Regions from separate parts of the Pseudomonas sp. BR20 genome, predicted to be linked through region 3. Evidence: predicted binding sites of a transcription regulator. Region 3 holds the regulator's gene; each other region holds the start of a gene.
What was found. Region 3 encodes FliA, which starts transcription of late flagellar genes. Its sites were predicted from a motif close to CTAAAGTTTNNNNNNNNNNNGCCGNTAA; they were not measured.
Positions count from the first base shown of each region.

Region 1: ACHPFG_RS15435 (methyl-accepting chemotaxis protein) is a predicted target of FliA. The motif match lies at 3,076-3,103, and genes of this name have one in related genera.
Region 2: ACHPFG_RS17000 (methyl-accepting chemotaxis protein) is a predicted target of FliA. The motif match lies at 4,187-4,214, and genes of this name have one in related genera.
Region 4: ACHPFG_RS21910 (methyl-accepting chemotaxis protein) is a predicted target of FliA. The motif match lies at 4,195-4,222, and genes of this name have one in related genera.

Region 1 is NZ_CP172012.1:3,336,899-3,344,445, forward strand. Features, by position in the region: gene ACHPFG_RS15420 (SDR family oxidoreductase) at 1-812, opposite strand, end outside; gene ACHPFG_RS15425 (multidrug effflux MFS transporter) at 913-2,121, opposite strand; partial or broken gene ACHPFG_RS15430 (MCP four helix bundle domain-containing protein) at 2,258-3,013, shown strand; gene ACHPFG_RS15435 (methyl-accepting chemotaxis protein) at 3,146-3,871, shown strand; gene rbsK (ribokinase) at 4,072-4,992, shown strand; gene fucP (L-fucose:H+ symporter permease) at 5,021-6,352, shown strand; gene ACHPFG_RS15450 (aldose 1-epimerase family protein) at 6,349-7,395, shown strand; gene deoR (DNA-binding transcriptional repressor DeoR) at 7,392-7,547, opposite strand, start outside.
Region 2 is NZ_CP172012.1:3,660,896-3,668,442, reverse strand. Features, by position in the region: gene ggt (gamma-glutamyltransferase) at 1-1,250, shown strand, start outside; gene ACHPFG_RS17010 (AAA family ATPase) at 1,289-1,807, opposite strand; gene pnuC (nicotinamide riboside transporter PnuC) at 1,804-2,367, opposite strand; gene ACHPFG_RS17000 (methyl-accepting chemotaxis protein) at 2,485-4,119, opposite strand; gene ACHPFG_RS16995 (undecaprenyl-diphosphate phosphatase) at 4,349-5,179, shown strand; gene ACHPFG_RS16990 (DUF1294 domain-containing protein) at 5,176-5,559, shown strand; gene ACHPFG_RS16985 (MmcQ/YjbR family DNA-binding protein) at 5,548-5,904, opposite strand; gene ACHPFG_RS16980 (LysR substrate-binding domain-containing protein) at 5,901-6,809, opposite strand; gene ACHPFG_RS16975 (FMN-dependent NADH-azoreductase) at 6,936-7,547, shown strand.
Region 3 is NZ_CP172012.1:4,969,369-4,976,915, reverse strand. Features, by position in the region: gene flhA (flagellar biosynthesis protein FlhA) at 1-89, shown strand, start outside; gene flhF (flagellar biosynthesis protein FlhF) at 102-1,418, shown strand; gene fleN (flagellar synthesis regulator FleN) at 1,524-2,357, shown strand; gene fliA (RNA polymerase sigma factor FliA) at 2,354-3,094, shown strand; gene ACHPFG_RS22815 (chemotaxis response regulator CheY) at 3,264-3,638, shown strand; gene ACHPFG_RS22810 (protein phosphatase CheZ) at 3,657-4,445, shown strand; gene ACHPFG_RS22805 (chemotaxis protein CheA) at 4,457-6,664, shown strand; gene ACHPFG_RS22800 (protein-glutamate methylesterase/protein-glutamine glutaminase) at 6,713-7,547, shown strand, end outside.
Region 4 is NZ_CP172012.1:4,772,690-4,780,236, forward strand. Features, by position in the region: gene ACHPFG_RS21895 (HesA/MoeB/ThiF family protein) at 1-749, opposite strand, end outside; gene ACHPFG_RS21900 (hypothetical protein) at 764-2,038, opposite strand; gene ACHPFG_RS21905 (SAVED domain-containing protein) at 2,061-3,650, opposite strand; gene ACHPFG_RS21910 (methyl-accepting chemotaxis protein) at 4,276-6,297, shown strand; gene ACHPFG_RS21915 (alpha/beta hydrolase family protein) at 6,392-7,432, shown strand; gene ACHPFG_RS21920 (DUF2569 domain-containing protein) at 7,513-7,547, shown strand, end outside.

The DNA.
Region 1 (7,547 bases), 1.6 Mb from region 3:
ATATAGCTGGCCTCATCCGACGCCAGCAGCACATAGATCGGCGCCACTTCCACCGGTTGGCCGGGGCGGCCCAATGGGGTTTCGCTGCCGAAATTCTGCACGTCTTCATCGGTCATGGTCGCCACGATCAACGGCGTCCAGATCGGGCCGGGCGCGACGCTGTTGACGCGAATGCCCTTGCTGCCCAGTAACTGCGCCAAGCCACCGGTGAAGTTGGCGATCGCACCTTTGGTGGCGGCATAGGCCAGCAGGGTCGGCTTAGGCATGTCGGAGTTGACCGAGCTGGTGTTGATGATCGAACTGCCGGCCTTCATATGCGGCAGCGCGGCCTTGCAGATGCGAAACATCGCAGTGATGTTGATATCGAAGGTCTTGACCCATTCCTCATCCTCGATCTCTTCGAGCGTCTCGTGGGTCATCTGGAACGCAGCGTTATTCACCAGCACGTCGATGCGCCCGAACTGTTCTACGGTCTTGTCGACCAGCGCCTGGCAGGTGGCTTTTTGCGCGATGTCACCGGGCAGCAAAAGGCACTGGCGGCCAGCTTCTTCAACCCAGCGTGCGGTTTCCCTGGCGTCTTCGTGTTCGTCCAGGTAGGCGATGGCGACGTCAGCCCCTTCACGGGCAAAGGCGATGGCCACCGCGCGGCCGATGCCGCTGTCGGCACCGGTGATCAAGGCGATCTTGTTGGCCAACCGGCCGGAGCCCTTGTAACTCTGTTCCCCGCAGTCCGGGTACGGGTCCATTTTGCGCTGGGTACCGGGCACGTTTTGCGCTTGAGGGGCAAAGGGTGGGCGTGGGTAGTCAGTCATTTCCAATCTCCATAGGTTTCGAGCGGTGCTATGGGATTAGTAGTTTCATGGCCGGCGATAGTTGTAATGGATGCCGGCCAGGCCCGACGAGTGGTACCCCTCAGGAGGAGGGTGGGGCGCTCGCCAAGTGCGTCGGCAGACGGCGCAAGGTCCACAGGACGGTGAGCATCGCCGCCACGGCACACAACGCGATGCCTGTCAGCATCGGCGCCGGTGTATGGTCGGCAAACACCCCGACCAGCGTCATCGACACTGCGGCGGTAATCATCTGGATCGCCCCCAGCAGGGCCGAGGCGGAGCCCGCCACTGTGCCGTGATCCTCCAGCGACAGCACCCCGGCCGCCGGCAACAGCAGGCCGAGAAAACCGAAGCCGATAAACAGCAGCGCCATCATCCAGGGCAGGCTATCGACCCACAGCGTGGTGGCCGCCAGCACGATCATGACGGCGGCCACCGCGGTTACCGACCAGCGAATCAGCGGCGCCAGGCCGAAGCGGGCGCTCAGGCGAGCGGTGAGTTGGCTCATGGCGAAGAACGACGCAGCGTTCAGCGCAAAACACAGGCTGAATTGCGTCGGTGTCAGGCCGAAGTACTCGATATATACGAACGGCGCACTGCCAATAAACACAAAGAAGGTGGCCAGGCCAAAACCGCATACCACCGACAAACCGATAAAAACCGGATCGCGCAGCAACGCACCGTAGCTGGCGAACGCCGTGCCCAGGGTCTTGCCCAAACGCCGTTCGGCCGGGTGGGTCTCAGGCAGTTGCACAATGGTCATGACCAGGCACGCGACGGACACCACCGCCAGCACGGCAAACACTTCACGCCAACTCCAGATAGAGATAACCAGGCTGCCGGCCAGCGGCGCGAGAATCGGCGAGACACTCATCACCAGCATCAGCAAGGCCATCAGCCGCGCGGCTTCATGGCCTGTATACAGGTCACGCACAATCGCGCGGGGAATCACCATCCCGGCACACGCACCGAACGCCTGCACGGCACGAAAGCCGATCAGCACTTCAATGGTAGGCGCCAGCGCGCAGCCGATACTGCCCACCGCAAAGATCAGCAGCCCGGCGTAAATCGGCGGCTTGCGCCCGAACACATCACTGATCGGGCCGTAGAACAGCTGGCACACGCCGATGATCATGAAGAACACTGTCAGGCTCATCTGTACCGCCGCCGGCGAGGCGTGCAGGCTGGCGCCCAGGGTCGGCAGGGCGGGCAGGTAGATGTCGATGGCGAACGGGCCGACGGCGGTGATCAGCCCGAGCAGCAGGGCGAGGTGGGCGATACTTCGAGACATGGGCAGTTCCGGGCAGAGCAAAAGTCGATCAGATTAAGGGATTCGCGCAGATCTGCAAACTTAGGCTTCACTAACTGAGATTGATGCCGATAACGGTAAGAACGTTGCTTTGACTGTCGGGTATGGGGATGTGGGCATGACGATCAAATTACGCTTGATGTTATTGATTGCCACCGGGCTGCTCACGGCCCTGGTCATGAGCCTGGCCGGCTACCTGGGAAACGCCCGGATGAGCGAGGCGGTGCAGGATAGCGAGGTGAGCATGACGGTCCTGCGCAACCATATGGAAGCCGACATGATGCACGACGCCCTGCGCGCCGACGTGTTTTCCGCCATGCTCGTGGGGTTGGGGAAAAGCATCAGCAGCAAGGACGAGGTCAACACTTCGTTGAAGGAACACGCCGAGCACTTCAGAGAGGTACTGGGGGACAACCTTAAGCTGCCGCTGGAGGCCACGATCAAGACCAGCCTGGAAAAAATCAGACCCAGCCTGGACACCTACATCAGTGCCGCGGAGCGCATCGTCGCGTTGGCCCTGGACAATCCTGAAGCCGCTCGCGGGGAACTGGACACCTTCAACAAGGCGTTTTCCCAGCTGGAAGATCAAATGGCGGCCTTGAGCGAGCTGATCGAGAGCAATACCCAACTGACCAGCACCAGTACGCGGCAGACCATCAGTCACGCCAATTTAACCTTGGCCGCCGTGCTGATCGCCAGCCTGTTACTGCTGCTGGCGCAAGGGCGCTGGGTCATCTTGAGCATCATGGGGCCGCTGCAGACCGCCAGCCGCATCGCCGCGAGTATCGCCCGTGGCAACTTGAGCGAGCCGATCGTCGAACCCAAGCGCAAGGACGAAGCCAGTTCGTTGATCCGCAACCTCGCCATCATGCAGCGAGATCTACGCGGCATGATCGAGGTGGTGCGCAGTAATGCCCATGGCGTCAATGGCATGAGCGAACGGTTGAGCCAGGGGTGCCATGAAGTCGCTGGCAGCAGTCAGCAGCAAAGCGCGGCCGCCAGCACCATGGCGGCAGCGGCGAGTGAAATGACCGCCAGTATCGAAGAGATTACCCGACATGCCGGGCGTGCCCTGGACATGGCCAACCAGGCTGAAGCCTTGGCCAAGGACGGCGGCCGGGTGATCCACCAGGTGGTGAAGGACATGGACGGCATTGCCCGTTCAGCGCAGCAATCGGCCCAGGTCATTCGTACGCTGGATAAGGAGTCCGAGGCGATCTTCAGCATTATCCAAGTGATCAAGGGCATCGCTGACCAAACCAACCTGTTGGCCCTGAACGCCGCGATTGAGGCCGCCCGCGCCGGCGAACAGGGGCGCGGCTTTGCGGTGGTCGCCGATGAAGTTCGCAGCCTGGCGGGTCGCACCAGCGCCTCGACCCAGGAAATTGCCAACATGGTCGGGCGTATCCAGCAAAACACCCGGGAAGCGGTGACCAGCATGGAGGAGGGCGTCACCCAGGTGGATAAAGGCATGGCGGTGACTGCCGAGGTGGAGCGAGCGATCCGCGATATTCTGCAGGCCACCCTGAATACGACCGAGTTGGTGAACGACATCTCGCGCACCATCGGTGAACAAAGCCTGGCCAGCAACGAAATCTCCCACCAGGTGGAGATGATTGCAGGAATGTCGGAAAACAACAGCCGTATCATCGGAGAAACCGCCTCGACCACCGATGAGCTGGCCGGGTTGGCCGGCAAGTTGTCGCATTCCGTGGATCGCTTCAGCTTGTAACGCAACACAGACCTGATAAACGCTTTATGGACCGGCCCCCTGTGGGCCGGTTTTTTTTTGCCCGGTCCACCGGCCCACCCGCAAGGATCATTGATCAGTCACTGCAAAAAAAGATTGAATATTCACATGCAATGTTATTTAAATAACAAAACAAGAGCGCCACGACCTGCCTGGTCGTGCTGCAACAAGGTGGAACAGCAATGAGCAAGATCGCAGTCATCGGCAGCAATATGGTGGATCTGATCACCTACATCGAGCGCATGCCAGCCCAGGGCGAAACCCTGGAAGCGCCTGGCTTTGCCCTCGGGTGTGGCGGCAAGGGGGCGAACCAGGCGGTGGCGGCAGCCAAGCTTGGGGCGCAGGTGCTGATGCTGAGCAAGGTCGGCGACGACATGTTTGCCGACAACACCCTGGCCAACTTCCAGCGTTTTGGTATCGACACCCGTTATGTCCAGCGGGTGCCTGGGGTTTCCAGCGGCGTCGCGCCGATTTTTGTGCGGGCCGACTCCCACAACAGCATTCTGATCGTCAAAGGCGCCAATGCGCATTTGTTGCCGGCGGACATCGACGCGGCGGCCGCCAACCTGCGCGAGTGCACGCTGATCGTGCTGCAGTTGGAGATCAATCTGGAGACGGTCTACTACGCCATCGAATTTGCGCATCGGCACGGCATCGCGGTGCTGCTCAATCCGGCACCGGCCCTGGCCGGCCTGAGTGGGGAGCACCTCGCGTTGCTGGATTTCCTGATCCCCAACGAATCGGAACTGGCGTTGATCACCGGCCAGGTCGTGGACTCGCCGGATGCCGCCCAACGCGCCGCGCGCACGCTGGTGGCCAGCGGCATTCGCCACGTGATCGTCACCCTCGGCGAACACGGCGCGTTGTACGTGGGAGAGGAGGGGGAATTCCGGGTGCCGGGCCGAAAGGTCGTGGCACGTGACACCACGGGCGCCGGGGATGCCTTTATCGGTTGCTTTATTCAGCACTGGAGCCGCGACGGCGGTATCCGACAGGCCATGGAACAGGCCGTGGCGTATTCCGCCTGCTCAGTCATGGCGCTGGGCACCCAGACGTCTTATCCCGACAGCCAAGCGTTCGCTCGTTTCCAGCAACAGCAGTAACACTCTCAAACCAGCCCGGAGAACAATAATGAACAAACCTGCGCTGCAACAGACACCCGATGGTTTCTACCTGAACCGCACGCCCTGGTTCGCCTTTATCCTGCTGTGCAGCATCTTTGCCCTGTGGGCCGCGGCGGCGAGCATGAACGACGTGCTGATCGCACACTTCAAGAAGGCGTTTTTGCTCAGTGATTTCCAGACCGCCTTTGTGCAATCGGCGTTTTACCTGGGCTACTTTTTCGTGGCGATTCCGGCGGCGATGGTGGTGCGTCGTTTCAGCTACAAGAGCACGATCCTGATCGGCTTGCTGCTGTACATGTTCGGTTGCCTGCTGTTTTTCCCGGCGGCGTCAACGGCCAAGTACGGCATGTTCCTGCTGGCGTTGTTTGTGATTGCCGCCGGCCTGTCGTTCCTGGAAACCGCCTGCAATACCTACTCGACCCTGATGGGCCCGCGGGAAACCGGGACGCGGCGCTTGAACATCTCGCAGACTTTCCACCCCTTCGGCGCGATGGCCGGGGTGTACGTCGGCAGCTTCGTGATGTTCAAGGACACCGACGCCACCACGGAACAACTGACGCAGATGAGCGCCTCCGAGGCCGCTGTGCAGCAGTTGCAAATGATCCAGTCCACGCTGTTGCCCTACAAGTGGATGATTGCCGTGCTGGTGCTGATGTTTATCCTGGTCGCCATCACCCGATTCCCCGCCTGCAAGGGCAATAAACCCGCTGACAGCAAGCCTGGCAGCCTGCGCCAAAGCCTGGGTCGGTTGTGGCGTAACCCGCGTTTTACCTTTGGCGTATTGGCGCAGTTTCTCTACGTGGGCGCGCAGGTCGGCGTGTGGAGTTTCACCATTCGCCTGGCCATGCAAATGGGTGGAATGAACGAGCGCAGCGCTTCATGGTTTTTGCTGACCACCTTTGCCGCCTACTTTGTCGGCAAGATGATCGCCAACCTGTTGATGCGCCGCCTGCACCCGGCCAAGGTCCTGGCGATCTACGGTGTGCTGTGCATTGTGCTGCTGGCCTACACCATTCTGGTGCCGAACATTTCGGCGGTGTATGCAGCGGTCGGCGTGAGTATTTTCCTCGGCCCGTGCTGGCCGACCATTTACGGCCTGACCATCGATGGCCTGGGTGAAGACACCGGCGTCGGCGGTTCATTGCTGGTGATGAGCATCGTAGGCGGCGGGGTGATTCCAATCTTCCAGGGCCTGTTGTCCGACGCCAGCGGCGGCAACATGCAACTGGCTTACAGCGTGCCGTTGCTGTGCTTTATCGTGATCGTGATGTATGCGCTCAAATGCATGCGCCAATCCGCGACCTTGCCTTCGGGCGCAGCAGCGGCGGTGGCCTCATGAACACGCGTATCCCGCTGTATCCCGCGGTGTTTAGCGAGCAGGAAAAGATCCTGTTGCAGTCTGAGGATTTCAAGGTGAGCGCCTGGACCTACCCGTCCGGCGTGCTGGCCGTGAGCCTGGAGAACAGCCGTGGACGCCTGGTGGTGCTGCCTTATCAAGGGCAGATGATCTGGTCGGCGGTGTTCGACGGCTGCGACCTGACCATGAGCAACCTGTTCGAGCAACCTCGGCCCAGCCCGACGGTCATCGATACCTATGGCTGCTTCATGTTTCACAGTGGCCTGCTGCGCAACGGTTGCCCGGCGCCGGATGACACCCACGCCTTGCATGGCGAAATGCCTTGCGCCCCGATGGACTCGGCGTGGCTGGAAATCGGCGAGGGCTTTGTGCGCCTGGGCGGTCGCTATCAATACGCCAAGGGCTTCGGCGATCGCTACCGGGCGTGCCCCAGCGTGACCCTGCGCGCCGACTCGGCTTTGTTCGATATCGACATGGAGGTGACGAACCTGGCCGGCAAGCCTATGGAGTTGATGTACATGGCCCACATGAACTACGCCTTTGTTGCCGATGCGCGGTTTGTCGAGCCATTGGGCATGCAGCGCCTGCGCCTGCGTACCAGTATTCCTGACCACGTCAAGCCGACGCCGGACTGGAGCGCCTACATGGCGCAATTGGCTGAGCAGCCCGGGCAGTTGACGTGTCTCGATAAGCCGGCGTTGTACGACCCTGAAATCGTGTTTTTCTTCGACGGCGTCGGCACAGATGCCACCGGCCAGGCGCATTTCCTGCTGGATCACCCCGATGGCGCGGCGTTCTACACCCGCTATCTGCCCGAACAATTCGAGCACGCCGCACGCTGGATCCTGCACACGCCGGATCAGCAAGTGGCGGCGTTCGTGCTGCCATCCACGTGCGAACCCGAGGGCTATAACGCCGAGAAAGCCAAAGGCCACGTGCGTCTGCTGGCGGCGGGAGCCAGCGCCTCGTTCAGTGTGACCACCGGTTATCTGAGTGCGCAGGAACGGTTGCGGTTGCTGGGTTAAACCAGCAATTGCGCGCCGTGGGCCTGGATGGCTTCCTTGTAGCTGCGGGGGATTTTCTTGTCGCTGACCACGTACTGAAAGTCCTCCAGGGTGGCGAAGTGAGCCGTGCGCACCGTGTCGAACTTGCTGAAGTCGGCGAGCAACACGCGTTG
Region 2 (7,547 bases), 1.3 Mb from region 3:
CGATCAAGCTGGCGGAAAACGGCTTTGCCTTGGAGCAGGGCGATATCGACCTGCTGCACACCGCCACCGGCGAGTTCGAAAAAGACAAGGATATGCGGGGGATTTTCCTGCACAACGGCCAGCCGCTGCAGGTCGGCCAGAAGCTGGTGCAGAAAGACCTGGCCAAGACCCTCAAGGAAATCTCAGCCAAGGGCAGCGACGGTTTCTATAAGGGTTGGGTCGCCAAGGCCCTGGTGGACTCCAGCCAGGCCGGCAAGGGCATCATCACCCAGGCCGACCTCGACAAATACAAGACCCGCGAACTGGCGCCCATCGAGTGTGACTACCGTGGCTACCACGTAGTCTCGGCACCGCCGCCAAGCTCGGGCGGTGTGGTGATCTGCCAGATCATGAACATCCTCGAAGGCTACCCGATGGCTGACCTGGGCTATCACTCGGCCCAGGGCCTGCACTACCAGATCGAAGCCATGCGCCACGCCTATGTGGACCGTAACAGCTACCTGGGCGATCCGGATTTCGTGAAGAACCCGATCGAGCATCTGCTGGACAAGAACTACGCGGCCAAGCTGCGTGATGCCATCGAGCCGCACAAGGCCGGGGATTCCCAGGCGATCAAGCCGGGCGTATCACCCCATGAAGGCAACAACACCACCCACTATTCCATCGTCGACAAGTGGGGCAACGCGGTCTCGGTGACCTACACCCTCAACGACTGGTTCGGTGCGGGCGTGATGGCGAGCAAGACCGGGGTGATCCTCAACGATGAAATGGATGACTTCACCGTCAAGGTCGGCGTGCCGAACATGTACGGGCTGGTCCAGGGGGAAGCCAACGCCATCGCACCGGGCAAGGCGCCGCTTTCCTCGATGAGCCCGACCATCGTGACCAAGGACGGCAAGGCCGTGATGGTGGTGGGTACACCGGGCGGCAGCCGCATCATTACGGCGACCTTGCTGACCATCCTGAATGTCATCGACTACAAGATGAATATCCAGGAAGCCGTGGACGCGCCGCGTTTCCACCAGCAATGGATGCCGGAAACCACCAACCTGGAGACCTTCGCGGTCAGCCCGGACACCCAGAAGATTCTGGAAAGCTGGGGCCACAAGTTTGCCGGGCCGCAGGACGCCAACCACTTGGCGGCGATCCTGGTGGGGGCACCGTCCCTGGAGGGTAAACCGGTAGGTAACAACCGCTTCTATGGAGCGAATGACCCGCGTCGCAATACCGGCCTGTCGTTGGGCTACTAACCGCCCCGGTGTTGTAGTGAGCGGGGCAAGCCCACTCACTACAACAGCTGTTCTACCGCAGCAAACGCGGCGGTGCGGCGCTCCTCCCAACTCCCCCTGATGACCACCACCGCCTGTCGATGCGCCTGCATCCACGCCAGGCTGTCCTGGAAAAACGCCTGGCGGTCGGCCAGTTCAGGTTGGCAGCGTTGACCGTCGGCGGTCCATTCCACATCATCCGGCGACAGCAGCAGGTGCAGGTCGTACTGCCGGGCCAGCAGTTCGTCGTCGAGCCATGCCGGGTAGTCGCCGAACAGGGTCTGGCTCCACAGTTTATTGGTCAGCAGGTGCGTATCGAGAACCAGCAGGTGCGGCTGCCGGGCGCGGGCGGCATCTTCCCAGGCCAGTTGGCCGTGGGCGATGGCTGGAATATCCGCCAGGGTGGTGTCGCGCTGGTGATGGTCCATGAAATCGCGCACGTATTCACGCACCATCAAACCGCCAAAATGCGCGTGCAGCTCGGCGGCCAGCCAGCTTTTACCGCTGGATTCGGGGCCGGCCAGTACGACCACCTTCATGGTTGCAACGCCGGGTCGGCGCGCCATTCACGCCAGCCTTGCACGGCGATCACGGTGAACAGGGCATAGAGCGCAGCCGTGAGATACAAGCCCTTGTAGAGGAACAGCCCGACGAAAATCACGTCCACGGCAATCCACAGCGGCCAGCACTGCACGCGTTTCTGCGCCATCCACATTTGCGCCACCAGGCTGAATCCGGTGAGGGCGGCGTCGAGCCAGGGCTGGGCGGCATCGGTCCAGTGCGCCATCGCAGCGCCCAGCAGCAGGCTGCCGACCGCACCAATGACCATGCTGGTCATGATTGCGGGCCAACCCAGGCGGGTGACCTGGCGTCCTTGCCTGACCTCGCCGGCGCGGGTCCACTGCCACCAGCCATAGACTTGCAAGGCGGCGTAGACCACCTGCAGCAGCATGTCGGAATAGAGCTTCACGTCATAGAACACCCAGGTGTACAGCAACACCATCACCAGGCCGATGGGCCAGCACCAGGGGTTTTGCTTGACCGTCAGCCAGACAGCGATCACCCCCAGGGCGGCGGCGAACAGTTCAAGCCCGGACATGGCAGTTCCTTGGGAGAGTGGGAGAGGGCGGGGATTGTAACCAGAGGCCAGCAATCTTCAAAACACAGTAGGGCAAATGTGGGAGAGGGCAAGCCCCCTCCCTCATTTGGAGCGGTGTTAGACCTTGAACTGGCGCAAGAGGCCGTCGAGCTGCTCGCTCAGCCCGCGTAAGTGCACGCTGGCCACGTTGGACTGTTCCGCCGCCAGCGCGGTGCTGTGGGACAAGCTCGCAGCCTGGGTGACGTTCTGGTTGATGTCTTCCACCACATGGGCCTGTTGCAGGGTGGCGCTGGCAATCGACGCATTCAGGCCGTTGAGGTTGTGCAGCGCCTGGCCGATGGCGGTGAGGCTGGCACCGGCCTGGCCGGCTTGTTCGATGGTCAGTTGCGAGGCGCTGTGGCTGTCGCTGATCACCTTGACCGCGGCTTCCGAGTGACCTTGCAGACGCTCGATCATCGCCTGGATCTCGGCGGTGGATTTTTGCGTGCGCTGGGCCAGCAGGCGGACTTCATCGGCCACCACGGCAAAACCACGGCCTTGTTCCCCGGCGCGTGCCGCTTCGATGGCGGCGTTGAGCGCCAGCAGGTTGGTCTGGTCGGCGATGGAGCGGATCACTTCCAGCACGCCACCGATCTGTGTGCTTTCGCTGGACAAGGTGCGGATCACTTCCACGGCCTCGCTGATGGTGGTGGAAAGCTGGTCGATCTGCTGCAGGCTACTGTCGATATTGACCTGGCCTTGCTGGGCCTGAGCCTGGGCATCGCGCATTTCGCTGGCGGCGTGTTCGGCGTTCTTGGCCACGTCCTGCACGCCGTAGGTGACTTCATTGATGGCGGTGGCCACCAGTTCCATCTGCTGGGACTGTTGCTGGCTGCGGTCATGGGCCTGGGTCGCGTTGTTGCCCAGTTCCGTGGAGGACTGGCCCAGGGCGTTGGCGCACACCTGCAACTGGCTGACGACCTGGCGCAGCTTGGCAGTGAAACTGTTGAAGTGTTGGGACAGCTGGGTAACCTCGTCCCGGCCGTGGGTGTCGAGGCTGCGGGTCAGGTCGCTTTCGCCGCTGGCGATATTACCCATGGCGTTCACTGCGTCCTGCAAGGGGCGCACGATGCTGCGGGCAATCAGCGATACCAGCAGGGCCATTACCACGGCGATGCCCAGACCGATAAACGAGGCCTTCCACACCTGGCCGTTGAACTCGGCCTGCACATCGTCCACGTACACGCCGGAGCCGATGATCCAGCCCCAGGGTTCGAACAACTGGATATACGAGGTTTTCGCCACCGGCGCATCGGCGCCCGGCTTCGGCCAGCGGTAGTTGATGATGCCGGCGCCCTTGGCCTTGGCGAGGATCACGAACTCGTTGAACACGGCAAACCCGTCGGGATCGCGGATGGCCGAGAGGTTCTGGCCGTCCAGCTTCGGGTTGGCCGGGTGCATGATCATCACGGGGGTGAGGTCGTTGATCCAGAAATAGTCGTCGTGGTCATAGCGCAAGCCGCGCACCGCGCTCAGGGCTTGTTTTTGCGCGGCCTCGCGGGTCATCACCCCGGTGGTTTCGAGACTGTGATAAAACGTCAGGATCCCGCTGGCGGTCTGGACCACGTGCTGGGTCTGCTGGCGCTTGGCCTGGTAAAGGTCGTCGTGGATCTGCTTGAGCATCAGCAAACCCAGGGCCATCAGCATCAGCACGGCGACGATCAGGATCAACCAGAGGCGTCGGCTGATCGACATATTACGCAAACTGTTCATCGTCCTGTCACTCCGGGCTTTTTATAATTGTGGGCGTCGCATCGACTTTTACGCCTTGTCTGATAGGCTTTCGGCCTGAAATCGCAAAACCTGAGTACTGCCTGATTTTTCACAGAATTTTTGCAGACCGGCATTGACCCATGGTCAACACCGGGCCTTCAGTGCGCTCGTCAGTGAACCATTAAAAGATTGATAAGGCATGCCACAGGGCATGACCTTTGGGGGAAGCATGGATTTTTGGACAGCCATTCAGGCATTGATTCTTGGCGTAGTGGAGGGGCTTACCGAGTTCCTGCCGATCTCCAGCACCGGACACCAGATTATCGTCGCCGATTTGCTCGACTTCGGCGGCGAACGTGCCATGGCGTTCAATATCATCATCCAGCTGGGTGCGATCCTCGCGGTGGTCTGGGAATTCCGGCGCAAGATCCTCGATGTGGTCACCGGTTTGCCGACCCAGCGCAACGCTCAGCGCTTCACGGTCAACCTGCTGATCGCGTTCCTGCCGGCCGTGGTGCTGGGGGTGATCTTTGCCGACCTGATCCACCATTACCTGTTCAACCCGATCACCGTGGCCGCTGCGTTGGTGATCGGCGGCATCGTCATGCTGTGGGCCGAGCGCCGCGAGCATGAAGTGCACGCCGAAAGCGTCGATGACATCACCTGGAAAGATGCGCTCAAGGTCGGTTTTGCCCAGTGCCTGGCGATGATCCCGGGTACGTCGCGCTCCGGCTCGACCATCATCGGCGGCCTGCTGTTCGGCCTGTCGCGCAAGACCGCTACCGAGTTTTCGTTCTTCCTGGCCATGCCGACCATGGTCGGTGCGGCGGTGTACTCGGGCTACAAATACCGCGACCTGTTCCAGCCGGCGGACCTGCCAGTGTTCGCCATTGGCTTCGTCACCTCGTTCATCTTCGCGATGATCGCGGTCAAGGGCCTGCTCAAGTTCATTGCCAGCCATAGCTACGCGGCATTTGCCTGGTACCGTATTGCGTTCGGCCTGCTGATCCTGGCGACGTGGCAATTCGGTTGGATCGACTGGGCTGCGGCCAAGGCATGATGATTCAACACCCACGTCTGAAAGCGGCGATTTTTGTGCTGCTGTGCACGGCGCCGCTGCTGGGTTCGGTGTTGGTGTGGCTGCGCGGTGAAACGGTACTTCCGTTGGCGGCCTACGGCGTGGTCAGCGTGCTGGCGTTCTTCCTGTATTGGAGCGACAAGCGCAAGGCCCGCACCGACAGCTGGCGCACCCCGGAGAACATCCTCCACGCCGTGGAGCTGGCGGGCGGTTGGCCGGGGGCATTGATTGCCCAGCAGGTGTTCCGGCACAAGACGCGCAAGGTGTCTTACCAGGTGCTGTTCTGGGTGATCGTGCTGTTGCACCAGGTGTTCTGGCTGGACCAGTTGTTCCTCGGTGGCACGCTACTGTCAGTTTTCTAGCAGCAAGCCGACCTGCGTGCGCTTGGGCAGTTTGCTCACCACCAACTGGTGGGAGCGCTGCAACAAGCCGCGCAGTTCCTCGGCGCCCAGCGGGTAGGGCGTGTTCATGATGATCCACTGCGCGCGTGCCAGGTACGGCGCCGGGTGGATGCCAGGGCGGTCCACATGGCCGAGGAACAATTCCTTGTCGACCTTGAACGCCAGCGAGTCGCCGCGCAGATTTTGCAGGGCGAACATCTTGTTGCCCGCTATCGAGAACACCCGCACGCCACCCCATTTGTAGTCTTCCCGCGCGCCGGGCAGGCTCAGGCAGAAACTCGCGACGTGTGCTTCGGTCATCTTCATAGCAAGCGGTCTCCGCAGCTCTTAAAGCCTTCTTCCAGGTAATCGATCCAGGCCCGAATCGCCGGCAGCACGCCACGGCGATGCGGGTAGACGGCCTGGAGCCAGCCGCCCGGCAACGACCATTGCGGCAGCAGTTGCACCAACCGACCGTTGGCCAATTCCTCTTCGCAGTACATCATCGGCAGCACCGTAAAGCCCAGGCCCATGACGGCGCTGGCCTTGCGCACGATGAAGTCGTCGATGCCCAGGCGGGCTTCCATCGCCAGATCGTGTGGGTTGCCCTGGGGGTCAAGGATGCGCTGATGCACCAGGCGGTCTGGTTCCAGGGCGCCGAGTATAGGCAGTTGCTTGAGGTCGTCGAGGGTGTTGATCTGGCGCCCGCGCATCAGTTCGGGGCTGGCGACCAGCACGGTCTGGGCCTGGCGCAGGCGCTTGGTGACCAGCAGCGGGTCCTCATCACCGAGTTCACGCACGCGCAGCGCCACGTCGATGCCTTCGGCGACCAGGTCGACACGGCGGTTGACCAGGGTCATCTCCAGTTGTACCTGGGGGTGAGCGGCGAGAAATCCGGCGACCAGTTCCGGAAGGATGTGCTGTGCCATGCCCACCGGGCAGCTGACCCGCAGCCGCCCGCGTGGCTCGCTGGACATGCTGGCGACGGCCTCGTCGGCCATTTCCGCCTCCAGCAGCATCGCCTGGCAGTGGCGCAGGTAGCGCTCGCCAACGGCGGTCAGGGTCAGTTGCCGCGTGGTGCGTTGCAGCAGGCGCGCGCCGAGGCGCTCTTCCAGTTCGGCGATACGCCGCGACAGCCGCGACTTGGGAATACCCAAAAGCCGCCCGGCCGCCGCGAAGCCTCCGGCTTCGACGACTTTGGCGAAATAGTAGAGGTCGTTGAGGTCTTGCATGGTCAGCCTATTGTCCTGTCAGTGGGACAAACTATCGCATTTAAGGCGACTTATCGACTATTGGTTTCATGCGTAGCATCACCACCATCTGATCGCCACTGTCGATCCCACACTCGGAGATCCACCATGAAACTGTTGCACATCGATTCCAGCATCCTCGGCGACAACTCGGCTTCCCGTCAGCTCAGCGCTGGCGTAGTCAAGGCCTGGCAAGCGGCCGAGCCAGGTGTGGAAGTGACCTACCGTGACCTCGCCAGCGAAGGCATCAACCACTTCTCCGGCGCGACCCTGGGTGCCCTGAGCACTGCCGCCGAACTGCGTGACGCCGCACAACAGCACGAGGCCGACCTCAGTGCCAAGACCCTGGCTGAGTTCCTCGCTGCCGATGCCGTGGTATTGGCTGCGCCGATGTACAACTTCACCATTCCAACCCAATTGAAAGCCTGGATCGACCGCATCGCCGTCGCCGGTCAGACCTTCCGTTACACCGAAGCCGGCCCTGAAGGCCTGTGCGGTAACAAGAAAGTCATCGTTGTTTCCACCTCCGGCGGCATGCACGTTGGCCAGGCTAGCGGGGTTGCCCACGAGGAATACCTGAAAGTGATGCTGGGGTTCCTTGGCATTACCGACATCGAATTCGTACGCGCCCACGGCCTGGCCTACGGTGATGAAGTGCGCAGCAAATCCTTGAGCGACGCGAACGTACTCATCAACGAACAATTGTTCGCTGCCGCGTAA
Region 3 (7,547 bases):
CAGTACCGAATTTGCACGTCTTGGCTTATCAGGAAATTCCTGACAACAAGCAAGTGACTATCGTCGCGACAGTAGGGCCCAACGGCTGAGGGTAGTGGGTTATGCAAGTTAAGCGTTTTTTCGCCGCCGATATGCGTCAGGCCATGAAACTGGTCCGCGATGAGCTGGGCGCCGATGCCGCGATTATCGGTAACCGTCGTATTGCCGGCGGTGTCGAGCTGACGGCTGCCCTGGACTACACCCCCTCGGCATTGGCGCCGCGTGTGCCGAACATGGAACTTGAAGACGAGCTGCGCAAGACCGCTTCGCGCATCGTCTCGGCCCAGGCTGAACTGAGCATGCGTGGCGACAGCGATGCCACCACCAATCGCCAGTTGTTTGCCGGCCTGCCGCTGACCGCCGCCGAGCCGCTGGTTGAGCCAACGTTCATCGAACCGCCGCGTCCTGCTGCGCCAGCCCCGGCCGCCGCAGTTGACCAGCGTGTCTTCGACTCGATGCGTTTTGAACTCAACGGCCTGCGCGAACTGCTGGAAGTGCAACTGGGTTCGCTGGCCTGGACCCAATTGCAAGGCAGCAAACCGCAACAGGCCAACCTGTGGCGCCGCCTGCAACGCATCGGCCTGTCCGGCCCGTTGTCCCGCGACCTGCTGGCCCTGACCACCGAAATCGAAGAGCCTCGCCAGGCCTGGCGCATGTTGCTGGCCCACCTGGCGCGGATGATCAGCACCCCGGAAATCGAACCCCTGGAAGAGGGCGGCGTGATTGCCATGGTCGGCCCTGCCGGCATGGGCAAGACCACCACCCTGGCCAAGCTGGCGGCGCGTTATGTGCTCAAGTACGGCGCGAATAACATCGCGCTGGTGAGCATGGACAGCTACCGCATCGGCGCCCAGGAACAGCTCAAGACCCTGGGCCGCATCCTCAATGTGCCGGTCACCCACGTCGACCCGGGCCAGTCTCTGGCCAACGCGCTCGATCCGCTGCTGCGCAAGCGTGTGGTGCTGATCGATACCGCCGGCCTGCAAGCCAGTGATCCGGCGTTGCGCATGCAACTGGAAAGCCTGGCCGGGCGTGGCATCAAATCGAAAAATTACCTGGTGCTTGCAACCACCAGCCAGAAACAGGTTCTTACCGCTGCGTACCATAGCTACAAGCGTTGCGGTCTGGCCGGTTGCATCCTGACTAAACTGGATGAAACCGCCAGCCTGGGCGAAGTGTTGAGCCTGGCTATCAGCCATGAACTACCGGTTGCCTATCTGACCGACGGGCCGCGCATCCCGGATGACTTGCATCTGCCGCGCCGTCATCAGTTGGTCAGCCGCGCCGTCAGCGTGCAAATGCAAGAAGAGCCTAGCGAGGAAGCGATGGCCGATATGTTCGCCGACCTTTACCACAACCCGGCAAAACGGGTGGGTTGAGGCGCGATGAACACCGTGAAATGTACCTACATCGATGGTCTGCAAGCGATTCACGCGGCCAAGCCATGTAGCCTGCGTCTAAGCAAGACAAGGTAAAGAAATAAAATGGGCAGCATGCATCCCGTACAGGTGATCGCGGTGACCGGCGGCAAAGGTGGCGTCGGAAAAACTAACGTGTCAGTGAATTTGTCCCTGGCCCTGGCAGAGCTTGGCCGTCGCGTCATGCTGCTGGATGCTGACCTGGGGCTGGCGAACGTCGACGTTCTGCTGGGACTGACGCCTAAACACACCCTTGCCGATGTGATCGAGGGGCGCTGTGAGCTGCGCGATGTGCTGCTCCAGGGCCCTGGCGGGATCCGTATCGTGCCGGCCGCCTCCGGCACCCAGAGCATGGTGCACCTGAGCCCGGCGCAGCATGCCGGCCTGATCCAGGCCTTCAGTGACATCGGCGACAACCTCGACGTGCTGGTGATCGACACCGCCGCCGGGATCGGCGAGTCCGTGGTCAGCTTCGTGCGCGCGGCGCAGGAAGTCTTGCTGGTGGTCTGCGATGAACCCACCTCGATCACCGACGCCTACGCCCTGATCAAACTACTTAACCGTGACTACGGCATGAACCGCTTCCGCGTCCTGGCCAACATGGCCCAGAGCCCGCAGGAAGGTCGCAACCTGTTCGCCAAGTTGACCAAGGTCACGGATCGCTTTCTCGATGTCGCCTTACAATACGTCGGTGCAGTTCCCTACGACGAGTGTGTGCGCAAGGCTGTGCAAAAGCAGCGTGCAGTCTACGAAGCGTTCCCTCGTTCCAAATGCGCATTGGCGTTCAAGGCTATTGCCCAGAAGGTCGATACCTGGCCGTTGCCTGCCAACCCTCGGGGGCATCTGGAGTTTTTCGTCGAGCGATTGGTGCATCAGACGAGCGCAGGACCGGTGCTATGACAGCGAACGGCTATAACGCATACAAGAAGTCTGCCCGTGACAGCCAGGGCGAGTTGATCGAGCGCTATGCGCCACTGGTCAAGCGGATTGCCTATCACCTGCTGGCACGCCTGCCCGCCAGTGTCCAGGTCGAAGACCTGATCCAGGCGGGCATGATCGGCCTGCTCGAAGTGTCGACCAAGTACGACGCGAGCAAGGGCGCGAGTTTCGAGACGTATGCGGGGATCCGCATCCGTGGTGCGATGCTCGACGAAGTGCGCAAAGGTGACTGGGCGCCGCGTTCGGTGCACCGCAATACACGCATGGTCAGTGACGCAATTCGTGCAATTGAAGCAAAAACCGGTCGCGACGCTAAAGATCACGAAGTTGCGGCCGAACTCCAATTGAGTCTCGACGATTATTACGGGATTTTGAACGATACCTTGGGCAGCCGCCTGTTCAGTTTCGACGACCTGTTGCAGGACGGCGAACACGAAGGGCTGCATGAGGACGGCGCGAGCACGCATATGGAGCCGTCGCGTGACCTGGAAGATGAGCGTTTCCAGGGGGCGTTGGCGGACGCCATTGCCAACTTGCCGGAGCGTGAGCGGTTGGTGTTGGCGCTGTACTACGACGAAGAGCTGAACCTCAAGGAAATCGGTGAGGTCCTGGGGGTCAGCGAATCGCGTGTCAGCCAGTTGCACAGCCAGTGCGCGGCCCGCTTGCGGGGGCGTTTGGGAGAGTGGCGAGCGCGCTGACAGGCAGTGTGGGGAGCACTGCAAAGCGATACCGCGAAGGTGATTGGCCTTCGCGGGTTCGACCCGTGGTGCCCCTGGCAGTCCTTGTTGTGTATGCCTGTTGATTGAAATGGCGCGTCCAGGTGCTGGGCGCGTTTAAGACTGCTTGGAGGTCGAATTGGACAAGAACATGAAAATCCTCATCGTTGATGACTTCTCAACGATGCGGCGGATCATAAAAAACCTGTTGCGTGACCTGGGGTTCACAAACACGGTCGAGGCGGATGATGGCCTTACGGCGATTCCGATCCTCAACAGCGGGAGCATCGACTTTCTGGTAACGGACTGGAACATGCCGGGCATGACCGGTATCGACTTGTTGCGCCACGTGCGTGCCGACGAAAAATTGCGCAGCCTTCCCGTGTTGATGGTGACCGCCGAAGCCAAGCGTGAACAGATCATCGAAGCCGCCCAAGCCGGGGTCAACGGTTACGTGGTTAAACCATTCACTGCACAGGCCTTGAAAGAGAAGATCGAAAAGATCTTCGAACGCATCCACGGCTGATGCCATCGCGGGGGAGCTATGGAGCATAAAGAAACGTCACAGGGCGACTTTGAGTCGACCCTGAAAAAGCATGCTCACCAGTTGGTCGACAGCCTTGAAAAAGGCCATTTCGGCGACGCGGTGCAGTTAATCCATGAGCTTAACCAGACCCGTGACCGCGGCCTGTACCAGGAAGTGGGCAAGCTCACACGCGAGCTGCACAGTGCAATCGTCAATTTCCAGATTGACCCGCACATGCCCCAGGCCGAAGAGATTTCGCAGATCACCGACGCCACCGAACGCCTGTCCTATGTGGTCAGGCTGACTGAGGCGGCGGCCAACCGCACCATGGACCTGGTGGAAAACGCCACGCCCCTGGTCAACGGCATGGCCACGGAAGCCCAGGCGCTCAGCGTTGACTGGGGCCGCTTCATGCGCCGTGAAGTCGGTGCAGAAGAGTTTCGTGAGCTGGCCCGTCGGGTTGAGGGTTTTTTGTCACGCAGTGAGCAGGAAAACCGCACGGTTTCCAGCAACCTCAATGACATTCTGCTGGCCCAGGATTACCAGGACCTGACCGGTCAGGTGATCAAGCGTGTGACCCAGTTGGTCACCGAAGTGGAAAGCAACCTGCTCAAATTGGTACTCATGGCCGGCCAGGTCGACCGTTTTGCCGGCATCGAACATGACCGCGAAGCGATCCTCTCTGAAAAAGATCCACAAAAACATCTCGCCAAGGGTGAAGGTCCGCAGATTCATGCCGATAAACGTGAAGACGTTGTGTCAGGTCAGGATGACGTAGATGACCTGTTATCCAGTTTAGGCTTCTAAGGAGCACCCACATGAGCTTCGGCGCCGATGAAGAGATCCTTCAGGATTTCCTTGTAGAGGCCGGCGAAATTTTAGAGCAACTGTCCGAACAACTGGTCGAGCTGGAAAGCCGCCCGGATGATGCGAACCTGCTCAATGCAATTTTTCGCGGTTTTCATACTGTAAAAGGGGGCGCCGGCTTCCTCCAGCTCCATGAGCTGGTGGAGTGCTGCCACATCGCCGAGAACGTGTTCGACATCCTGCGCAAGGGTGAGCGTCACGTTGATTCGGAGTTGATGGACGTGATTCTCGAAGCACTGGATGCGGTCAACGGGATGTTCAGCGAAGTGCGCGAACGTGCCCCGATCACCGCAGCCACCCCGGAACTGCTGGCCGCCCTGGCGCGCTATGCCGAGCCGGCCGATACCTCGGCAGCGCCGGTGGTCGAAGCCGCACCGGAACCGGTGGTGGAGCCTGAAGCGGATGTGACGGACAGCGAGTTCGAGCAACTGCTCAACTCCCTCAGTGCCGTCAAGGCCGAGGCCGAAGCGCCGGCTGCCGTTGCCCCGGCTGCCGCGCCGAGCAGCGAAGACATTACCGACGCTGAGTTCGAGTCTTTGCTCGACCAATTGCACGGCAAGGGCCAGTTCGCTGCCGATGCCGTGGCGCCTGCCGGTGCCGCCGCCGATGCTGCGGATGTGCCTGCCGCTTCTGCCAGCACCGACATCACTGACGATGAATTCGAAGCGTTGCTCGACCAGTTGCATGGCAAGGGCAACTTCGCGGCCGATGCCTTGCCGGCAGTCGCCGCTAAGGCCGCAACACCGGCTGCCGGTGCCAAGCCTGCGGACGATGGGTTGATCTCCGATCACGAATTCGAAGCACTGCTGGACGATCTGCACGGCAAGGGTAAGTTCACCGAAGTCGCCCCAGCCGCCGCTGCGGCCACGGCGGCACCGGTTGCCGCCAAAGCCGCCGCGCCCGCCGCCAAGCCTGCGCCTGCGCCGGCTGCTGCCCCGGCTCCAGCGCGTGCCGCAGCGGCCCCGGTCGCGGAAAAACCGGCCAGTGAAGCCGAAACCACCGTCCGGGTCGATACCGCGCGCCTGGACGACATCATGAACATGGTCGGCGAGCTGGTACTGGTGCGTAACCGCCTGGTGCGCCTGGGCCTGAGCAGTGGCGATGAAGCCATGCAGAAGGCCGTGTCGAACCTCGACGTGGTCACCGCCGACCTGCAAACCGCGGTGATGAAAACGCGGATGCAACCGATCAAGAAAGTCTTCGGCCGCTTCCCGCGCCTGGTTCGCGACCTCGCGCGCCAACTGAAGAAAGAGATCAACCTGGAACTGGTGGGTGAAGAAACCGACCTCGACAAAAACCTTGTCGAGGCCCTGGCCGACCCGCTGGTCCACTTGGTGCGCAACGCTGTCGACCACGGTGTCGAAACCCCGGAAGAACGCGAAGCCTCGGGCAAGTCCCGTGGTGGCAAGGTGATCCTGGCGGCAGAGCAGGAAGGCGACCACATCCTGCTGTCGATCACCGATGACGGCAAGGGCATGGACCCGACGATTCTGCGCAATATTGCCGTCAAGCGTGGCGTGATGGACAAGGACGCCGCCGACCGCCTGACCGACACCGAGTGCTACAACCTGATCTTCGCCCCTGGCTTCTCGACCAAAACCGAGATTTCCGACGTGTCGGGCCGTGGCGTGGGCATGGACGTGGTGAAGACCAAGATCAGCCAGCTCAACGGCTCGATCAACATCTACTCGACCAAGGGCCAGGGCTCCAAGATCGTCATCAAGGTGCCGTTGACCTTGGCGATCATGCCAACCCTGATGGTGATGCTGGGCAACCAGGCATTCGCCTTCCCGCTGGTCAACGTCAACGAGATCTTCCACCTCGATCTGTCGCGCACCAACGTGGTCGACGGCCAGGAAGTGGTGATCGTACGGGACAAGGCGTTGCCGCTGTTCTACCTCAAGCGCTGGTTGGTTGCTTCGGCTGCCCATGAAGAGCAGCGCGAAGGCCATGTGGTGATTCTCTCCGTGGGCACCCAGCGTATCGGCTTTGTCGTCGATCAACTGGTTGGCCAGGAAGAAGTGGTCATCAAGCCTTTGGGCAAAATGCTGCAGGGAACCCCGGGCATGTCGGGTGCGACCATCACCGGTGACGGTCGGATCGCGCTGATTCTCGATGTTCCGAGCATGCTCAAGCGTTACGCCGCTCGGCGTATTTGATTCTGGTGGGGCACGGCGGTATTGCCCACCCCACCTAACGGAGTGTTTATGGCAGTCAAGGTCCTGGTGGTGGACGATTCGGGTTTCTTCCGCCGCCGCGTCTCGGAAATTCTTTCCGCCGATCCAAGCATCCAGGTGGTCGGCACGGCCACCAACGGCAAAGAGGCGATTGATCAAGCCATTGCGTTGAAGCCGGACGTGATCACCATGGACTACGAGATGCCGATGATGGATGGCATCACGGCAGTTCGGCATATCATGCAACGCTGCCCGACCCCGGTATTGATGTTCTCCTCGCTGACCCACGAAGGCGCCCGAGTGACCCTCGACGCGTTGGATGCGGGTGCGGTGGACTTCCTGCCGAAGAATTTCGAAGACATCTCGCGTAATCCCGAGAAGGTCAAGCAACTGCTGTGCGAGAAAGTCCACAGTATTTCCCGCAGCAACCGCCGCAGCCTGTTCAGCGCGCCAGCCCCTGCGCCGGCACCGGTGGCTGCGCCGGCTGCACCGACCAGTTCCTCGTTCAGTCGCCCGGCGTCTGCGCCGGTTGCACGGCCTGCCGTGCCGCCGGTGCGGACGTCGGCACCGGCGGCTGCGCAGTCGCCTGCGCCCAAGCGCAAGGCTTATAAACTGGTCGCCATCGGCACCTCCACCGGCGGCCCGGTAGCCTTGCAGCGCGTGTTGACCCAATTGCCGGCCAACTTCCCGGCGCCGATCGTATTGATCCAGCATATGCCCGCTGCGTTCACCAAGGCCTTCGCCGAGCGCCTGGACAAGCTGTGCCGCATCAGCGTCAAGGAAGCCGAGGATGGCGACATCCTGCGGCCTGGCCTGGCGTTGCTGGCCCCAGGCGGCAAGCAGATGATGGTCGATGCCCGTGGCG
Region 4 (7,547 bases), 200 kb from region 3:
CAGTGCATACCTCTTTCTCGACGGCCTCGGCACTGTTGAAGCTTCGAGTAGTCTGCTGGGAAAAGCCTCCCTTTAAGGATGCGCTCTAAGTCAGACATAGAGCGGGGCCAAGTCGAAGGAGTCAAAGTGCTTGAAATAGGAATATCCGCTACCAGAACCCCAATACGCTGCGTAGCTGAAGGTCCCATGGATTGCACCACGCGATTGGTAATTCCCAACTGCTCATCGGCTGCGATAATGACCCGCCTTGGGGTTAATAGCAGCCCATTTCTAACCATTGCCTTCGTAGGAGGAGAGTCAACGGTCCACACCGCGCTTACTGGGTCGGTGTTCGAACGCGCGCGTGCTACCTCTATCGCCCAATAGTTGAGCGCTTCAGCCCCAAAATCTTCATCCAGATCACCATTCAGCCATGGTCTTAGGAACTGCTCCAAGTAGGAGTGTAAGAGCAGTAAAATCCTCTCCTCTGCGGAGTAACCCAGACCAGGCCCAGGCTCTCCCCCAATGCAGAGCACTCCCGCCCCATCAAGATGCGGTACATGCAGAATTGCATCGGGAGATAGCTGGATAAATGCTCTGCCATGCTCGGGAAACCCCCTAGGCAGGCGCAACTCTACCCACTTGAACGCTCTCTCCTGTGGAAGAGAGGGCAATGACAGTTGGTATGCAGTAGCGCCAGCCTCCCGACTTACTGCGACGGGCTGTAAAGCCGGGAATTGCTCACGCAAAAAGGTAAGATCTAATCCCATCAGTTCCCCAAAGATTATGCCAAACCGCTGGTTGCGGGTGTTGCTCTAGGCGCTGGAGGCTGAATGCTAGGGAGACCGCTGCCACCACCTGACGGGGCGGGGATTCCGAAAACCTCACGCACCTGCTTCGCAACAGCCTGCTGATCGGTCAACGCAAGAATCGTTTTAAGGTCTGCCGAAAGCGTGTCGCACCAAGTCTTGAACGATCTGTAGCGCTCGCCATCATCATCGTTCCACTTCTCCGCGAAGTTTTCCCCTTCAACTGTCGGGTTATCAATTCGGTACTTACCGTCAAGCTTCAAGACCAAGTGAGGCAGGAGGTCCGCGAGCGCGGCCAGCAACTCTACTGGGTGCTCAAAGGATCGACCTAAGTCAGCAAACCCCTCATAGCAAGTAGTGAGTAGCGTCACGATAATGACGGAAATTGGTTTCGTGCTCGAATCAATGATCTGACGCTTCGCACACATATCCCGATGGCGCTTAAACAGGCGAATGGCTACTCGGAGGGTATCGGTGATCTCTACCGTCTGGTCAGGCACAGGAGAAACGCTGGCTCTTGCTCGATCAGCCGCATACGCCTCCATCGCAATCTCCAGAATGAGAGGCCTCTTCGCCGTGTCGTCTACCCATTGACTTATCCCCGCCGGGTTCGAGGTTTTCCAGTCTTTGGTAGGGGTATCTACGACCGCAAGTGCGGTTTTCGCGTATCGCGAAGCGCTGTATCGCGGAGCCATAGCTTGCAGCGTCTGGGTCGGTATCGTGTTCAGAGGTACGGAGGGAGTAAATTCGAGGTAAAAGCGCTCATTAGGAAAGGGCAGATTCCAGCAACGCCTTTTAGCTTGCGCCTCCAACTCCACCAAAGCTCGACCAATGGACTCGAAGAAACCCATCGGATTCGTAGCTTCGACTCGAGAGATATCCACTTGGCACACCGCGTCAATATCGAACTTCTCACCACCATTAGGCGAACGAATCAAGGTCTTAGTACTTACGGAACCTTGCGTCCGAATCAATATTGCTTCGGGAGGCCAAGAGAGATTGGCGGCCAAATGCTCAGCTACCTTCTGGTAGGCATCTGAAGCAGCACCAATTTCATCCTCACGCACAGTGATGTGCAAATTGGCCTCATTGAGAGCTTTGGCCCAGTGGCTGTATTTCAACAGCTCATCTCGCGAATCTGTCGCGAATCCCTTTCTTAGGCCAACGAACGCCTCAAAAGAATTTGTTAACCGAGCGGGGCGTGTCCGCTCGGCATAGTTCACCAGCTCTGCGCTTTTGGTAGTGCTCATAGTCTCGGGCTCGTTTAGGCAGCTATCGAAGAGGAATAGTGAAAGTCTGCTGCCCATCAGTGGCGGAGACATGGTGGCCAGTAATCGACAATGCGGGAGTAAAGTCGTAGTCCCGACCGGACCGGTCATAGACGACGTAAGCAGGATGGTGACCCGCCTGCAGCATTTGCCCAAAACGAAAGGCCACGCTCGCGGGGCTCACAACAATCAAATGCACCTTTTGCACCCTCATCACATCCTGAACGTGAACGATCGCCCTGCGAGCAACCTGCATGAACTGATCCAGATCATCCGGATGCCCAATGCAATCGAAGCCCGTCTTGGACGATATGACGCGAATCCAAGGCAAACGACCAGAATCCAAACTCTCTTTCATCTTGGTTGGAAGCGCGTCCTCATCTACACGGGCCGTAAGCTCTAGCGTAATAAGCACCTCTGGAGCATGGGCCGCCGGAAGCGAACTTACGCTAAACGTCCCCTGAGGATGAGACTTAGCCTGTGGGTTCCACGTCCAACTTCTTCGGGATCGGTCGTACTGAAATATCTGAATAGCCTGAGCTTCGCCCATCACGCGCCCAGCTAAAACCAGAGTCGGGATATGGTGGAGCGGGAATACAGCCAAGTTTTCAGTATTAGAGCTGCTACTCGAGTCAAAACCTGAAACTAGCTGCCTGATCTGGTTCTCATGCTCTCTCAGATACTGATGCCAGAATTCTGGGATATGACGGTCATCGCGCTGAGATTTCCGGCGAACGTAATGGATGACCCCTGGCGACATCGCCCGTCTTGTAGCAACGATTGCCTCAATCAATTCAGAGTCATGGAAGTAGGTCGGTACATTTGCCAGATTGGCGTGCAGGGTCACCGCTTTCGTATAGGGAAATGCCAACGAATCGAGATAATTTCGAACCGTGTCCCGATGAAGCTGACGCATATCATTGAGCACGTCTGCGGTGTAGTACTGAGGGGCGAAAGAATCAATTAAACGATGATGTTCATCGCACATCAGCATGATGTTGTCTGGGCTGTCAGCAAGACGGTGAGAGTCAGCCTGGTTACCCCGAGGTCCTGCGGGATCCGAGGCGACGATATGGGCCAAATATCCCACCCGAGCTGCTTTCGTCCACAGAGGAACCTCTGACAAATCTTTGCTGCAACCATGAAACATGCACCTGGCACCGGCATCAGCCCATACTTTCTGCGCCGTTTTCTCTGAAATTTCTGCTCCCCTTCCACTGGTTTTCCCGAGCAAACCATCTCGCGTGGCAACAAGCACATTTACCGACGCTTTATCCAGTACAGAGCAATAGGTCCAATCGTCGCAAGCGAATTGAACATCAATGAGCTCTTCAAACGGAAGCTCAAGGCTGAGGAGTAATTTCTTGCCAACAAGCTTTTTCAGGGAAGCTGTAGCGGCCTTCCCAGGATCAGCGGGATAGAGAACTTGGCAGGGGGCATCAAGGTCGAACACCTTGCAGAGATATCCGGCATGAATAAATGCCACGCGATGCTTTTGGCTCAAACGACCTTCAAGCCAGGCCGCCAGATTCTCATCGTCGAAATTCTCAGGAGTAGCTGCTTCGCTCAGAAGCACGTCAGCAGGTTGGGTCATCTCTCGCTCTTGTCTTTGATCGATTTTGAATCGGGCCACTTTCTAGTTAAGGTCAAAAAAAGCATATTCAATGGCAAATTGATATTTTTTTGCCATCAGGAGAATTACACACTGCTTTCCCTATGTGCGGTGACCTGCGTCAACTAAATGTCCCAGGAACAGATCTAATCAAGAAAAGGGGCGAAGACTCATTCACTTACATGATGCCCCGTTCAGGCGGGCGCCCTTCACCCACAAGGGAAGAATAGGGGCTGATTTGACGCTCCTGCTCTGAGCGCCTGCTTTTGGTCGATTCTGTTGAAAAAGTCGGCTTCGAATTCCGCGCCAGAAAAGTACGCACCTGAGATTGAAATCTGAATTTCTGGCAGAAGGCTCAGGACTCGGATTTCGCAGAGCAGCGTGCAACTGAGGTGTTTTCATCCCTAAATATTCGAGTGTTTCGGGAAAGCCGACTTTTTCAACACAATCGGCCGAAAGCAGCCCCTATCAGTAATAGGAAAACTCCCTACACCCGCGTCCATCCGTCGCATCCCCCACCCTCCCCCTCCAGTCCTCACCCAACCTGCCGATAACCCTACTAACCGTATGCCTACCCCCTGCATCACCACTCGATCGAGTCCACCACATGAACCCACTCTCCCTTCTAAAAAAAGCCCGGGCCGATCGTCAAGGCACCGCCACGCTCACCAGCACTGCCAACGACCTGGACGCCTCACTCACTGCCCTGCGTATCACCCCCACCCTGATCACCGGCTTTATCTCGCCGCATCTGGACATCGACGCCATCGCGGCCAAGCTCAAACGCCGTTTCCCCCAGTCCACCATCAGCCTATGCACCACCTCCGGCGAACTCTGCAACGCGCCCGGTTCGCTGTATTGCGCCACTGGCGAGCGCTGGGACCGGGTCGTGTTGCAGTTGTTCGACGACAGTCTGATCGCCTCGGCCGAGGTGGTGATGGTGCCGTTGGAGTGTGAGGACATTCGCGGTGGCGGCAAGCGGTTGGGAATGCAGGAGCGGATTGCCAAGTTGGTGGCCAATATCAAGCGGGTGCAGGTGCGTACGTCGATCGATCATCGCGATACGTTGGCGTATGTGGTGTTCGATGGGTTGTCGGCGTCGGAGTCGTTTTTTATGGAGGCGCTGTATGAGTCGGGGCGGTTTCCGTGTTTGTTTGTAGGGGGATCGGCCGGGGGTAAGTCGGACTTCCAGAAGACGCTGATTCATGACGGCCAGCGCAGTTATCAGAACCATGCGCAGATCGTGTTCTTGAAGACGGCGGCCCATGTGCGATTTGGGGTGTTCAAGAGCCAGAACTTTAAACCGGCGGATTTGACCTTCAGTGTGCTGACCGCGTCGGTGGAGGACCGCACGATTGACCAGGTGATCGACAGCAGCGGCAATATCAAGAGCATGGTGCAGGCGCTGTGTGATGCGTTCAGTTGTGCGCCGCAGGCATTGGAGTCGAAGCTGGCGGACTATTCGTTTGCGATTCGGGTGGGCAGTGAGTTGTTTGTGCGGTCCATCGCGCGTATCGACTTCGAACAGCAGATCGTGCAGTTGTTTTGCGACGTGGCGCCGGGCGAGGAGTTGGTGATGGTGCGGCGTACGCCGTTGCGTGAGGCGACGCGCCTAGACTATGAGCAGTTCCTGCGCGGCAAGGGTGGCCAGCCGGTGGCGGGGATTTTGAATGACTGCATCTTGCGCCGGCTGAACAACAGCGCCGAGCTGGGCAGCATGGCCGGCATTTTTGGGGATGTGCCGTTGGCGGGGTTTTCGACCTTCGGGGAGATTTTGGGCTTGAACCTGAACCAGACGCTGACGGCGATTTTCTTCTTCCGGGTGGCCAAGGACGCGAGTTTCAGTGACGAATACGTGGACAATTTCATCGCCCATTACGGCGAGTTCAAGGCATTTTTCCTACGGCGCCAGGTGAAGAAGTTGGCAGGGTTGAACCATGTGGTGGTCAAGCAGATTACCGCGTACAAGAACAATGACTTCAGCAATACCCTGAATACCCGAGGCCTGGACCGCAATATCCTGCCAGTCTTCGAAGGCCTGGCCGACTTGGGCCTGGTGTTGGCCCATGCCCAGCGTCAGCATGAGGACATCGCGTCGCAGCTCAAGCATTACTCCGGTGAGTTGCACGCTTCGATGGACGAACTGGTGGGCACGATTGGCCAGCAGAACACGGTGTCTGCCCAGGCCGGGGCCACGGTGGAGGGGCTGTCGAGCCAGGCGGATGTCGCGGTGGAGGGCGCGCGCACGCTGGCGGGGTCGAGTTTGCGTATCCAGTCGATTGTGCAGGTGATCCAGCAGATCGCCGGGCAGACCAATTTGCTGGCGCTCAACGCCGCGATTGAAGCCGCGCGCGCAGGCGACCTGGGCCGGGGCTTTGCGGTAGTGGCCGACGAGGTGCGCAAGCTCGCGGAAATCACACGCAAGAATGCGGCGGAAATTGGTGTGGATATCGACTTGTTGTCGAGTGAGATCCAGCGGGTGGCCCAGCAGATTGAAGACCAGTCCACCGGGGTGGGCGCGCTGCGGGAGATGTTGGATGTGCTGGAGGCGTCGAGCCGTGCGACGGAGGGTACGGCGCAACGGACCAAGACCATTGCGGATACGTTGACGGGGTTGACCCATGGGTAGGCGTTAACGGCAGGTAAAAATAGCGCGGGGCTCATGGCACTGAACGGGGGATTCAGTGCATGATGCGTCGCTCATATCAAGGACGATAACAACAGTGAAAAACGCCCTCGCCTCCCTGCTATTGCTGTGCCTGACGGCTCCCGCCGTCGCCGCCGAAAACCCGGTCGGTTTCAAGACCGTCACCCTGCCCGATGCGCAAAACAACCGACCACTCGAACTGGTCGTCTGGTACCCCGCTACCACCACCGCCAAACCCACGCTGATCGCCGACAGCGCGGTGTTCATCGGTGCCCTCGCCGTGCCCGACGCGCCACCGGCTGCCGGTGAGCATCCGCTGGTGGTGCTCTCCCACGGTTATGGCGGTAACTGGGGCAAGCAGGTGTGGCTGGCCAGTGCGTTGGCGCATCAGGGCTACATCGTCGCGGCGGTCAACCACCCCGGCACCACCACCAAAGACCGCAACCCACAAACCGCCGCGCAGTTATGGCAACGTCCGGCCGACCTGAGCCGCGCGATTGACGCGGTGTTGGCCCAGCCGAAGCCATTTGGCGCGGTCGCGAATGGCCAGATTGCCGCCGTGGGCCATTCCCTTGGCGGCTGGACCGTGCTGGAAATCGCCGGGGCGCGCTTCGACCCCGATCTGTTCAGCCGCGACTGCAGCGCCCACCCCAAGCTTGGCGGTTGCATGGGTTACCAGGAGATGAACCCCGCCGGCACGCCAGCCGGCAAGGCCCGGTTGGCCGCCGATTTAAGCGACAAACGCGTCACCGCCATTGTGTCCTTGGACCTGGGCCTGTCGCGCGGCTTCACCGACGCCAGCCTGGCTGCATTGCCGGTACCGGCGCTGGTGATTGCGGGGGGCGTGCCGTCGGAGGATATGGACCCGCAGCTGGAGTCCGCCGACATGGTCAAGCGGCTGCCTGAAGCAACGACGAAGTACGTGGAGATCGCCGATGCCACGCACTTCAGCTTTATGTCGATCTGCAAGCCGGGGGGCATGGCGCTGATTGAGGAGAGTTCGCCAGGCGACGGCATGATTTGCCGCGATGGCGAGGGGGCTCGGCCGAGGGCGGTGATTCAGCAGCAGGTGGTGGGGCTGATCAGTGAGTTTTTACACCGATCGTTTCGACAGTGAAGCCGCCATCGACCTTAGAGCCCGTGGCGCGACACGGCTGACTATTTATTGTTTTAACTCTATTGAACGGCGGAGCGAACATGCAGGAAAGTCAACAACTGAAGGGACTGGGCGG